One region of the Lactobacillus sp. B4005 genome, then DNA from elsewhere that is predicted to be linked to it. Evidence: predicted binding sites of a transcription regulator. Region 1 holds the regulator's gene; each other region holds the start of a gene.
What was found. Region 1 encodes Rex, which represses fermentation and respiration genes when NADH is low (regulators of the CRP and FNR family bind a similar motif). Its sites were predicted from a motif close to TTGTGAANTANTTCACAA; they were not measured.

Region 1 (3,287 bases):
GAGCAGTTGGAGTTCTTGATCATAGTAGCCGATATCAAGCGAAGCACCATACTTAATTGAGCCACCTTTAGGCTGTAAGTCCTTCATAATCGTTTTTAATAAAGTTGATTTACCAATGCCATTGGCACCAATAATAGCAACACGATCACCTTTGTTAACTTGCAGTGAAATGTCTTGAACCATTGTCTTAGTCGGGTAGCCAATCGTTAGATCCCGTAAGATTAATACTTCTTTACCTGAGGGTCTTTCACTCTTGAACTTAATCCGCACCTTATTTTTGTGCTTAGGTGGCGTGATTCGTTCCATTTTCTCAAGTTGCTTGCGCCTGCTTTGCGCTCTTTTAGTCGTTTTTGCCCGAACTAAATTCTTTTGAATAAATTCCTCGTCTTTTTTAATTTTTTCTTGCTGCCGTTCGTAAGCTTCTTCTTGTTGCTGATCACGTTGCTTTCGCTGGGCAACATAATCGGAATAGTTTCCTTTAAAAGCTGTTAGTTTGCCAAATTGTAATTCAAAAATTTGGTTAGCAAGATGATCTAAAAAGTACTGGTCGTGAGAGACAACTAAAATTGCTCCGGAATATGTTTTAAGAAAACCTTCTAGCCAGTCAAGTGTGTCCAGATCTAAATAGTTGGTCGGCTCATCGAGTAAAAGTAGCGGTGGCTTGCGTAAAAGCAGTTTGACAAAGGCAAGCCGGGTTTTTTCACCACCAGAAAGATCACCAATAATTTTAGTCCAAGTATTTTCAGGGAAGTTAAAACCATTCAAAATACTTTTAATATCCGCCTGATAGGTATATCCACCTTGTTGTTCAAAATCAAATTGCAACTGGTCATATTGTTTTAAAAGTTGCTTATCTTCCGGATGTTCGGCAATTGCTTGTTGCAAGCCGCGGATTTTTTGTCCTTTTGCAATTAATGGCGCAAAAACGGTCAGCATTTCATCCCAAATGCTCTTACTTTCATCTAAGCCATTTTCTTGCGCGATATAACCCACATCGATCCCTTTATTAATGGTAAATTCGCCGTGGGTAGCTTCTTCTTCACCCGTCATAATTTTAAGGAGTGTGGTTTTACCAACTCCGTTTGGTCCTACAAGGCCAATTCTTGCATTTGAATCAATCGAGAAATTAACGTGATTGAATAGCGTATTGGCACCAAATTGTTTTTCTAAATCGTGTCCTTGTGCAATTATCATATTTTTCACCTAAAGTCTATTTTAGCATATGTGGCAAGACTGCTGGCAACTGCATGAGAAATAAGCCTTTTTTAAGTAAAATTATTTTTTCATCATTAGTAAATTGATTACGAGTATTTGCTCAGTTATTTACAAATAATTTTTTAATTACCATGTAAAGCGGGTTAATTAACAGTAAAATCGTGTTTTGTGATTGTGTTAGATTGTGAAAAAACATTTGCAAATATCAGTAAGTTATAGGTAAAATAATATTAATTGATGAGTGAATTCACAAAAAAGCTCACTAGTGATATTAAGTTGGAGGCTTTTTAAAATGGAAAAAATAAAAATACCTACAGCGACAGCGAAGAGACTGCCGCTTTACTATCGTTACCTAATTATCCTGAATGAAGCTGGTAAAGAAAAAGTTTCATCTACTGAATTATCAGAAGCAGTTCAGGTTGATAGTGCATCAATCCGTCGTGATTTTTCATATTTTGGTGCTTTGGGTAAGCGTGGGTATGGCTATGATGTCAAAAGTCTCCTATCCTTTTTTAAAAAGATTTTAAATCAAGATACTTTAACTAATGTTGCATTAGTTGGTGTAGGTAATTTGGGACACGCCTTGCTCAACTATAACTTCAAACGAAGCAATAACATCCGAATTTCCTGTGCTTTTGATATTAATCCTAAAATTACGGGCAAAATTTTGAGTGGCGTTCCTGTTTATGAAATGAGTGAATTGCAAAAGCAGCTGAGTGACCAACAGATCACCATCGCTATTTTGACAGTGCCGTCAGATTCTGCACAAAAAACAGCGGATGACATGGTCGAAGCTGGCATTAAGGGCATTATGAACTTTACGCCAATTCGGTTATCAGCTCCAACCGGGGTTAGAATTCAAAATGTTGACTTGGCGACTGAATTACAAACCCTCATTTATTTCCTTGATTCGGATAAAGATAAGAATAGATAAATTTATAAAGCCGCCGCTGCAATGGCTAAAGAAAATTAGCACTTTAAGTAAAAAAGTGCTAATTTTTTCTTGCTTTTTTCATTAAAAGGGGGTATTATCATATTTGTAAGTTAGCACTTGGTTAATAAGAGTGCTAACAAATAACAAAAATGATTTTAAATTAAAATTAGGAGGGACAAACGTGTTACAACCAATTGGTGATCGCGTGATCGTAAAAGTTAAAGAAGAAGAAGAAAAGACTGTAGGCGGAATCGTCCTTGCTTCAAATGCTAAAGAAAAGCCAACAGAAGGTGAAGTTGTTGCTGTCGGTGAAGGCAGTTATGCAGAAAACGGCAACAAGATCCCAATGTCAGTTGAAAAGGGCGACGTTGTTCTATATGACAAGTATTCTGGCACTAACGTTGAATACGAAGGTGAAAAATTCTTAGTCCTTCATGAAAAAGATATTTTGGCAGTGGTTAAGTAATTAAGGAGCGAAAATTATGGCAAAAGATATTAAATTCTCAGAAAAAGCAAGACGTTCCCTATTAAAGGGTGTTGATAAGTTAGCTGATACTGTTAAGGCAACAATCGGTCCTAAAGGTAGAAACGTTGTCTTAGAGCAATCTTATGGCAATCCTGAAATTACTAACGATGGTGTTACCATTGCTAAGTCAATTGAATTAAAAGATCACTACGAAAACATGGGTGCTAAGCTAGTTGCCGAAGCTGCACAAAAGACTAACGACATTGCCGGTGACGGTACCACTACTGCAGTTGTGTTAACTCAAGCAATCATCCGTGAAGGAATGAAGAATGTAACTGCTGGTGCTAACCCCGTAGGTGTTCGTCGCGGAATTGAAAAAGCTACCAAGGCTGTTGTTGATGAATTACATAAAGTAAGTCACACTGTTTCTTCAAAAGATCAAATTGCGCAAGTTGCTTCAGTTTCATCTGCTTCAAAAGAAGTTGGTGACTTAATCGCTGATGCAATGGAAAAAGTTGGTAACGATGGTGTTATCACAATTGAAGACTCACGTGGTATTGAAACTGAATTATCAGTAGTTGAAGGTATGCAATTCGATCGTGGTTACTTATCACAATACATGGTAACTGACAACGACAAGATGGAAGCAGATTTGGACAACCCATATGTTTT
Region 2 (3,287 bases), on a different contig from region 1:
TTTTGGACAATTTTTTCATGATTTGCAAATTCGGTACTTTTTGCTCCTGCTTCAATTAGTGCCTTTCTGACGGCGCTAGTTATTCCCTGAGAAGTAAATGTTGCTCCTGTAACTGCATCAACTTCAGTTGATTGGTTTTCAAGTATTTTTTGTGGAATTAAATTAAGTGCATTATCAGATAGAAGTGCCGTTTCCTGATGCTCAATTACCTCTATGTCAGTAATTTTTCCGCTACTTAAAGATACGGACACCTTAATATCTCCATTATGTCCTGGTGCTGTTTTTTGATATAAGCCATCTTTTACCATCGCTAATTCTCCTTAAGCAAATGCTTTATTTATATTGATTATCAAATACAATAATTGGTTTAATCGTACTGCCTTCCACAGAGGCTTTAATAGCTTGATTAATCTCCTCTGGTTTGTAAAATTTAACAATTTTGTCAATTGGAAACCTACCTGCATGGTACAAATCAATCATTTCAGGAATAAATTCTTGTGGAACCGAGTCGCCTTCAATAATGCCAGAAATACTCTTTGATGCCGCTAGAATGTCTATCATCGGACTAAGCTCTTTAATAGTTTTTGTTCCCATCGCAACAACTGCAAATTGTCCCTTTATCGTTAGCGCAGTCAAACCTTGTTTCATTACTTCAGGTTCACCAGTAGTGTCAATAACATAGTTCAAACCTTCGCTACCTACAATCTCATTAATTTTATCAATTATGTTTTCCTGAGTATTATTAATAGTTTCAGTAGCCCCAAAATCTCTAGAAATTTTTAGTCTCATATTGTTCTTGTCTATTGCGATTACATGTTTACAATTAGAAACAGCAGCACCCATAATTGCAGCTAAACCTACAGAACCGGTTCCTAAAACGGCTAAGTTAGAGTTGACTTCAGGTTTTATAGCATTAAGAACTGTACCGGCTCCTGTCATATAGCCACATCCTAAAGGACCAGCTAAGCGTAAATCCAAGTCATTCGGTACCTTGACCAAATTGTTTACATTGGCAACAATATGGTCCCCAAAAGAAGATTGACCAAAAAATACACCTATATCTTGCCCGTCCTGCTTATGCAGACGATAGGTACCATCCAGCATTGGTCCACCACTAGTATTTAATTTGTTAAAGTTAACACATGATCCTGGCAGGCCATTTCTACAGAATCGACAATTTCCATCATATGCAAAGCCAACTACAACGTGATCGCCTTTTTTGAAATCAGTTACATTTCTTCCAACCTTTTCAATAATTCCGGCTCCTTCATGGCCCAAAATAACTGGCATTTGAATTGGAAACCCACCATTTTGAAATTCAATATCACTATGACATATGCCTGATGCAACAGTCTTTATTAAAACCTCATTACTTTTAGGGTCATCTAGGACAACCTCTTCCAAGTTCAAATCAGAATCTGATCTATTTAAAACGGCTGCTTTGATTTTCATGGTAATAACCTCTTCATTCTAAAATACTAAGCTTCGCTATTTTACTATGTTACTTATATCACATAACCGCTTACATTTTAATATAATTTACAAAAATTTAAACAAGTAATTTTGATTATAAAATTCAATTAAAGATTGCTTTTCAATCGAATTTTATGAAAGTGCAAGTAATTTTTTAGAAAAAGTAGAATATATAATTTTAATATTTGAGATATATTTCTCGTTAGGAAAAAGGGTAAAATTTAAGCAAAAAATGTTGATTTAAGCACAAACCACGGTTTAATTGTTTAATTTAGCAATCCCTAAATAGCAGTGTTAAAAATATTAAGATAGGTGTTAAACATGATTTACTCATTATTCTAGGCTGCAAACTTGGGTATTCATCACAGTTACAAATATTGAACAAAAATTATGCTACGAGTTTAGAGGCATTAAATAATTTTATTAGCTTAATTTTATTTGTTTCGCCATTTGCACTAATATCAACCTGGTAAGAGAAACTAACCGTCAAAACAAAAAGTCGAAATCAACTAATTTTAAAGAAAAAATAAGCAAAAGATCTTTGACACATTATTTATCAAAACAAAGCTTGCATTTGTAGAGTTTAAAAATAATATGTTAAGCAAAATTGTTTTATAAAAGTATTGACTGTTTATATAGACTTTTTACTAAATAATTAGTTCCGAAATCTGAAAATTACTTTTTTAATTAAAACAATTCTTTAGGTCAGAAAAGCTATTGCCACTGCTCCTGCTCATACGCCATTTGCCAAAACCGGCATTCATAATAGCTGCTGCGCACAAAGGCTTTCTGCATCTGCCCACGCTCTCGTTCTGAAGCTTGAGCAGCTAAGTCATTGGTCAACTTTAACATGCGACTGACATTGACGTCATACCAGTCGCTATCATAGGTCTCGATCCATTTCTGGTAAAGTGCAACCGGTGAACCCGTTTGCGCCAATGCTTGACCAATTTCCTGGTAAAGCCAGTAGCAAGGCAAAATGGCACAGACACAAGGAGCAAGGCCATCTTTTTCAAGCGTTTTAAACAGATGATTGACATAGGCATACGCCGTTGGTGCTGCGTCAGTTTCTTTAATCTCATTGGATGTGACTTTTAATTCCGCTAAAAAATGCTGTTGCATCGTTATTTCACATTCTTGCAAATCTTGGGCACCTGCCAGCAAGAATCGTTGCACTTCTTGACTAGTAGTTTTCTTTGCCATTAGCCGGTGAATTTTGCTAAATTCAGCTAAATAGTACCTGTCTTGCAATAAGTAAAACCGAAAAGTAGCCAATGGCAATTGGCCACTTTGCAGCTCTTTAACAAAGGGCTGCTCCATGCTTTTTTTCCACAGATCCTTTGCCGCATAACGCAATTGTGCTGTAAATTCAGTCATTATTATCTCCCTCGCCCAATTAATAGTTGCGTGTTTCTTAGTAGTTAGTTTACCTTAGTCGAGTCACTGCAGCAATTCGGTTAAATTAGTTATTGTCTTGCCCAGCAAAAGTCGCTATAATTGAAACCGATAACACGAGGGGTGCCTTTTTGAAGGCTGAGATGGCGGATAGCCAGACCCTTTGAACCTGTAAGCTAATTCTTGCGTAGGAACGTGTCAAAAATCCACTTATGCTTTGACACAAATATGTCAAAGCTTTTTTATTGACCTAAAATCGGCGCAGGAGATTTTTAAAGGAGAGATTATGAAACTAGATCTGTTAGCTAAATTACGTGAAACTAATCCAATTGTTCTTAATGCCGCCAATTTTGTGACCGTTCAAGATGTCGCTAACGGCTTAAATGCGCTGGGTGCCTCGCCCATCATGAGTAAGGAAA
Region 3 (3,287 bases), on a different contig from region 1:
CTAGCAGCATCAACCGTCACATCATCTTTGGCTTTGGCCGCATTTTCACCGGCTATTTTACCCCAAATCAAACATTCGGCTAAGTTGTTACCACCTTGATACTGGTTAGCACAAATACCGCCAAATTCACCGGCAGAATATAGGTGAGGAATGGCCTTGCCCTTAGTATCGAGAACTTCGGCTTCCTTATTTCTTCTCGCACCACCTTGCGTGTTTAGCATTGTCTGTTCCATGCGCACGGCATAAAGCGGACCTGCAGTAAATGCCCGCAAAGTCTTTGGGTCCCGGCGAAATTCAGGATCATTGCCTTCTTGGCATGCCTGGTTAAAGCGAGCAAGTGTATCTTCCAAAGTGGCTTTTGCAACACCAATCTTTTCTGCTAGCTCGCCAATCGTAGCGGCCTCAATAACATTATCTGTATAAGGCTGATAGTTGCCAATAATTGGATCTTGGTCTAATTCAGCTTTTTTAGCTTTATCAAAAATCAAATAAGGGTGTTCTTGGTTAAGCGGCACTTTCCACTGACCATGGTTCTTAATGTGACCGTGACGATTCTCTTCCGCTTCGTTAAAGTATCTGGTACCGTCATCACCCACAACAAACGAACTGCCATGAGCAACTACTTCATTTTGCTTACCCAGCATTAGGCGGCCACGCTCACCTTTTGGTACGGCAAATGCCATCCCGTGCAGCAAACCTAAAGATTCGTAGTTGTATAAATGCCAGAAATCAGCGCCAACTTGCTGAGCCATCTTGATGCCATCACCCTTATTGTACAGGGTGCCAAGAGGGGCTAGTTTTTTAGCGCCAATAAAGTCTTCAATCATTGTTTGGTTATTTTCAAAGCCGCCAGTACACATTACCACACCGGTCTTGGCTTGCACTTTAAGCAGCTGATGCTTGCGCTCAATCAAGACGCCTTCAATCTTGCGACTGACTGGATCCTGAATTAATTCCTTAGCCGGGGTCTCATACATCACATCAATTTGATCTTGGCGCTTAACGACCTCTTCTTTTAAAATTTTCCAAAGTGCTGCGTCAAACCATGACTCGCGTACGGTAGTAAAATCATATGAAGTCGAACCTGGAAATTCTGGGAATTCCTCAAACGCATAGCGGGCTTCAGGGGCATAATTTTTAGCGCTGCAAGGTTTTACGCCTAAATATTTAGTAACATAATTAGGAATATCCACCATTCCTGCAACATAGGTATCGATCATCTCTTCATCAAGTGACATCGGTGCCGTCAGACTCTGATAATATTTTTTTAATTCATTAAAATCATTACCCGTACCAATTAACTGGGCCGAATAACGAGTATTGCCACCTTCATGACCTTCAGGTGCAACATCGACAAGCAGTACTTTTGCACCATTATCAGCGGCAAAGCGTGCAGCTGTTGCTCCAGCACCGCCAAAACCTAGTACAACAACATCATAATTGGCATCCCACTTGATGTCTTTTTGATAAATCATGATTGATTCCTTCTTTACTATGTAATCACTTTCATTAAATTAATAAGTTAATTTTATCACAAATATCTTTTTAGCAACCTTACTATTTAAAAATCGTCCGTTTTTTAAGCGAACGATTTTACTCAATTAAATATTAAAACTAGGAGATCATTACTTGTTAGAAGTTGGCCTTTTTAACAAGTCTATTTTTGCCAATAAGATAGAATAATTTGCCATGTCTCTTAACAGCTGCTCCGTAAGTTCGACAATCTTGGTGCCGCTTTAAGAGTTTGATTTTTTTACCAGCTTGATTAAATACATAAGCATTATGACGTAATTTACGCACAATGCCATCAATATTAGCAGCCCTCACATATTTATTATTAGCCAGCACATAATACTTACGGTTATTAATAAGCTTCGTTCCATAGGTATTAATTACTGTACCTTGTCCCAGCCATCCAGCTATTCTTTCTTCTTTTTCATTATAAATATATGAATTATGCATAACCGCCTTGCTAACAGGAAGTTTGATTTTTGGCATCATTTGAGTCACCGCTATTGTCTTTACCAGTGCTTGTGCTTGGAGCCGCAATGATCACTGTTCCGCCGCCTTGACCCCCAGCAGTGCTATTGGCACTGGCATCTTTGGCGTAAACATAAACTACGTCTTGCTTTTGATTCGTAAAAGTACCTGAGGCATTAGCCGGTGTAGTCTTGAGCTGGTAACCATTAATGACCAACGGATAACTCTGATACTGCGTTCCGATAATGCCACCCAAAATGACATCTGTGGCAACTGGCTTGCCCTTCTCATCTTGATAGTGGACCGTTACGTTAGCAACTGACAGCGGGTTTCTAGTATAGACGTAAATAAGAGTTTGTTCTTTATTAGTAAATTGACCCGTGGGATTTTCTGGTGCAGTTTTTAAACTATAACCTTCAATTGGAATTGCGGTACTGCTATAGGAATCATTAATATAACCCGTTAAGATAATATCGGAGTGAATTGAGTGACCAGCTTCATCTTGATAGCGCACAATCACATTGCCTGCTTTGACCGGATCTTTGGTATAAATATAAATCACTGTTTGCTCATGATCGGTAAATATCCCGGTAGCATTTTCTGGCGTTGTTTTAAGCGTATAACCATCAATTTTAATGGCTACACTAGTATATGTTGTGCCACCTTCACCTGTCAGGACTACGTCTTGGGCAATTTGTTTTCCTTGGACATCCTGATATTTAACGGTAACCGGTTTAGCGGTAGAGAGATAAATATAGTCAACATTGATATCATCGCCATTATAAGTTCCCTCACTGTTGGCTGGTATATTTGTTTCATCTAATTGATAATAAGGAATGTCTTTGGCTTTAGTGCTGTAATTTGTCCCTACACGACCGTATATTGTGTCTGCTGGTGAAATTTCTTTGCCTGCTTGGTTATGATAGGTAATTTTTAAAGTGGCAAAACGGACATAAGTATCTGCATCCTTAGTACCATCATAATTATCCTGTAAATCTTGCGATGACCAACTCTTATTTCCTTGTGGCAGATCTATCGTCCCATTTTCGCCGACATTGCGCCAAGTACCTGGCAATTCAATATTCGCAGTTACAAGATAATTTTTGGGACCTAGCTTTAGCGTAATTAAGTTGCTTAAGCCAGCCAGCATATTTGCCCGATATCTGCCTTGAGCGTTCATAACCTTACTCATATCAAAATTGCTGATGTCCAAATCTGTTAAACTATAGCAGCTAACAAATACCCCAGAAAAGTCTTGAACGTTTGAAGTATTAAAATTATTCACATTAATTGTTTTCAATTTTTGA

Region 2: a site for Rex is predicted at 1,528-1,545, ahead of J3U73_RS07615 (NAD(P)-dependent alcohol dehydrogenase). Genes of this name have one in related genera too.
Region 3: a site for Rex is predicted at 1,520-1,537, ahead of J3U73_RS08350 (FAD-binding protein). Genes of this name have one in related genera too.

What each region holds. Positions count from the first base shown of each region.
Region 1 is NZ_JAFNOZ010000002.1:17,694-20,980, reverse strand. It holds gene J3U73_RS04465 (ABC-F family ATP-binding cassette domain-containing protein) at 1-1,194, opposite strand, end outside; gene J3U73_RS04460 (redox-sensing transcriptional repressor Rex) at 1,508-2,149, shown strand; gene groES (co-chaperone GroES) at 2,331-2,615, shown strand; gene groL (chaperonin GroEL) at 2,632-3,287, shown strand, end outside.
Region 2 is NZ_JAFNOZ010000003.1:70,997-74,283, reverse strand. It holds gene J3U73_RS07620 (FAD-binding protein) at 1-308, opposite strand, end outside; gene J3U73_RS07615 (NAD(P)-dependent alcohol dehydrogenase) at 334-1,452, opposite strand; gene tenA (thiaminase II) at 2,188-2,850, opposite strand; TPP riboswitch at 2,978-3,079, shown strand; gene thiM (hydroxyethylthiazole kinase) at 3,155-3,287, shown strand, end outside.
Region 3 is NZ_JAFNOZ010000004.1:52,749-56,035, forward strand. It holds gene J3U73_RS08350 (FAD-binding protein) at 1-1,475, opposite strand, end outside; gene J3U73_RS08355 (SLAP domain-containing protein) at 1,633-1,998, opposite strand; gene J3U73_RS08360 (MucBP domain-containing protein) at 1,973-3,287, opposite strand, start outside.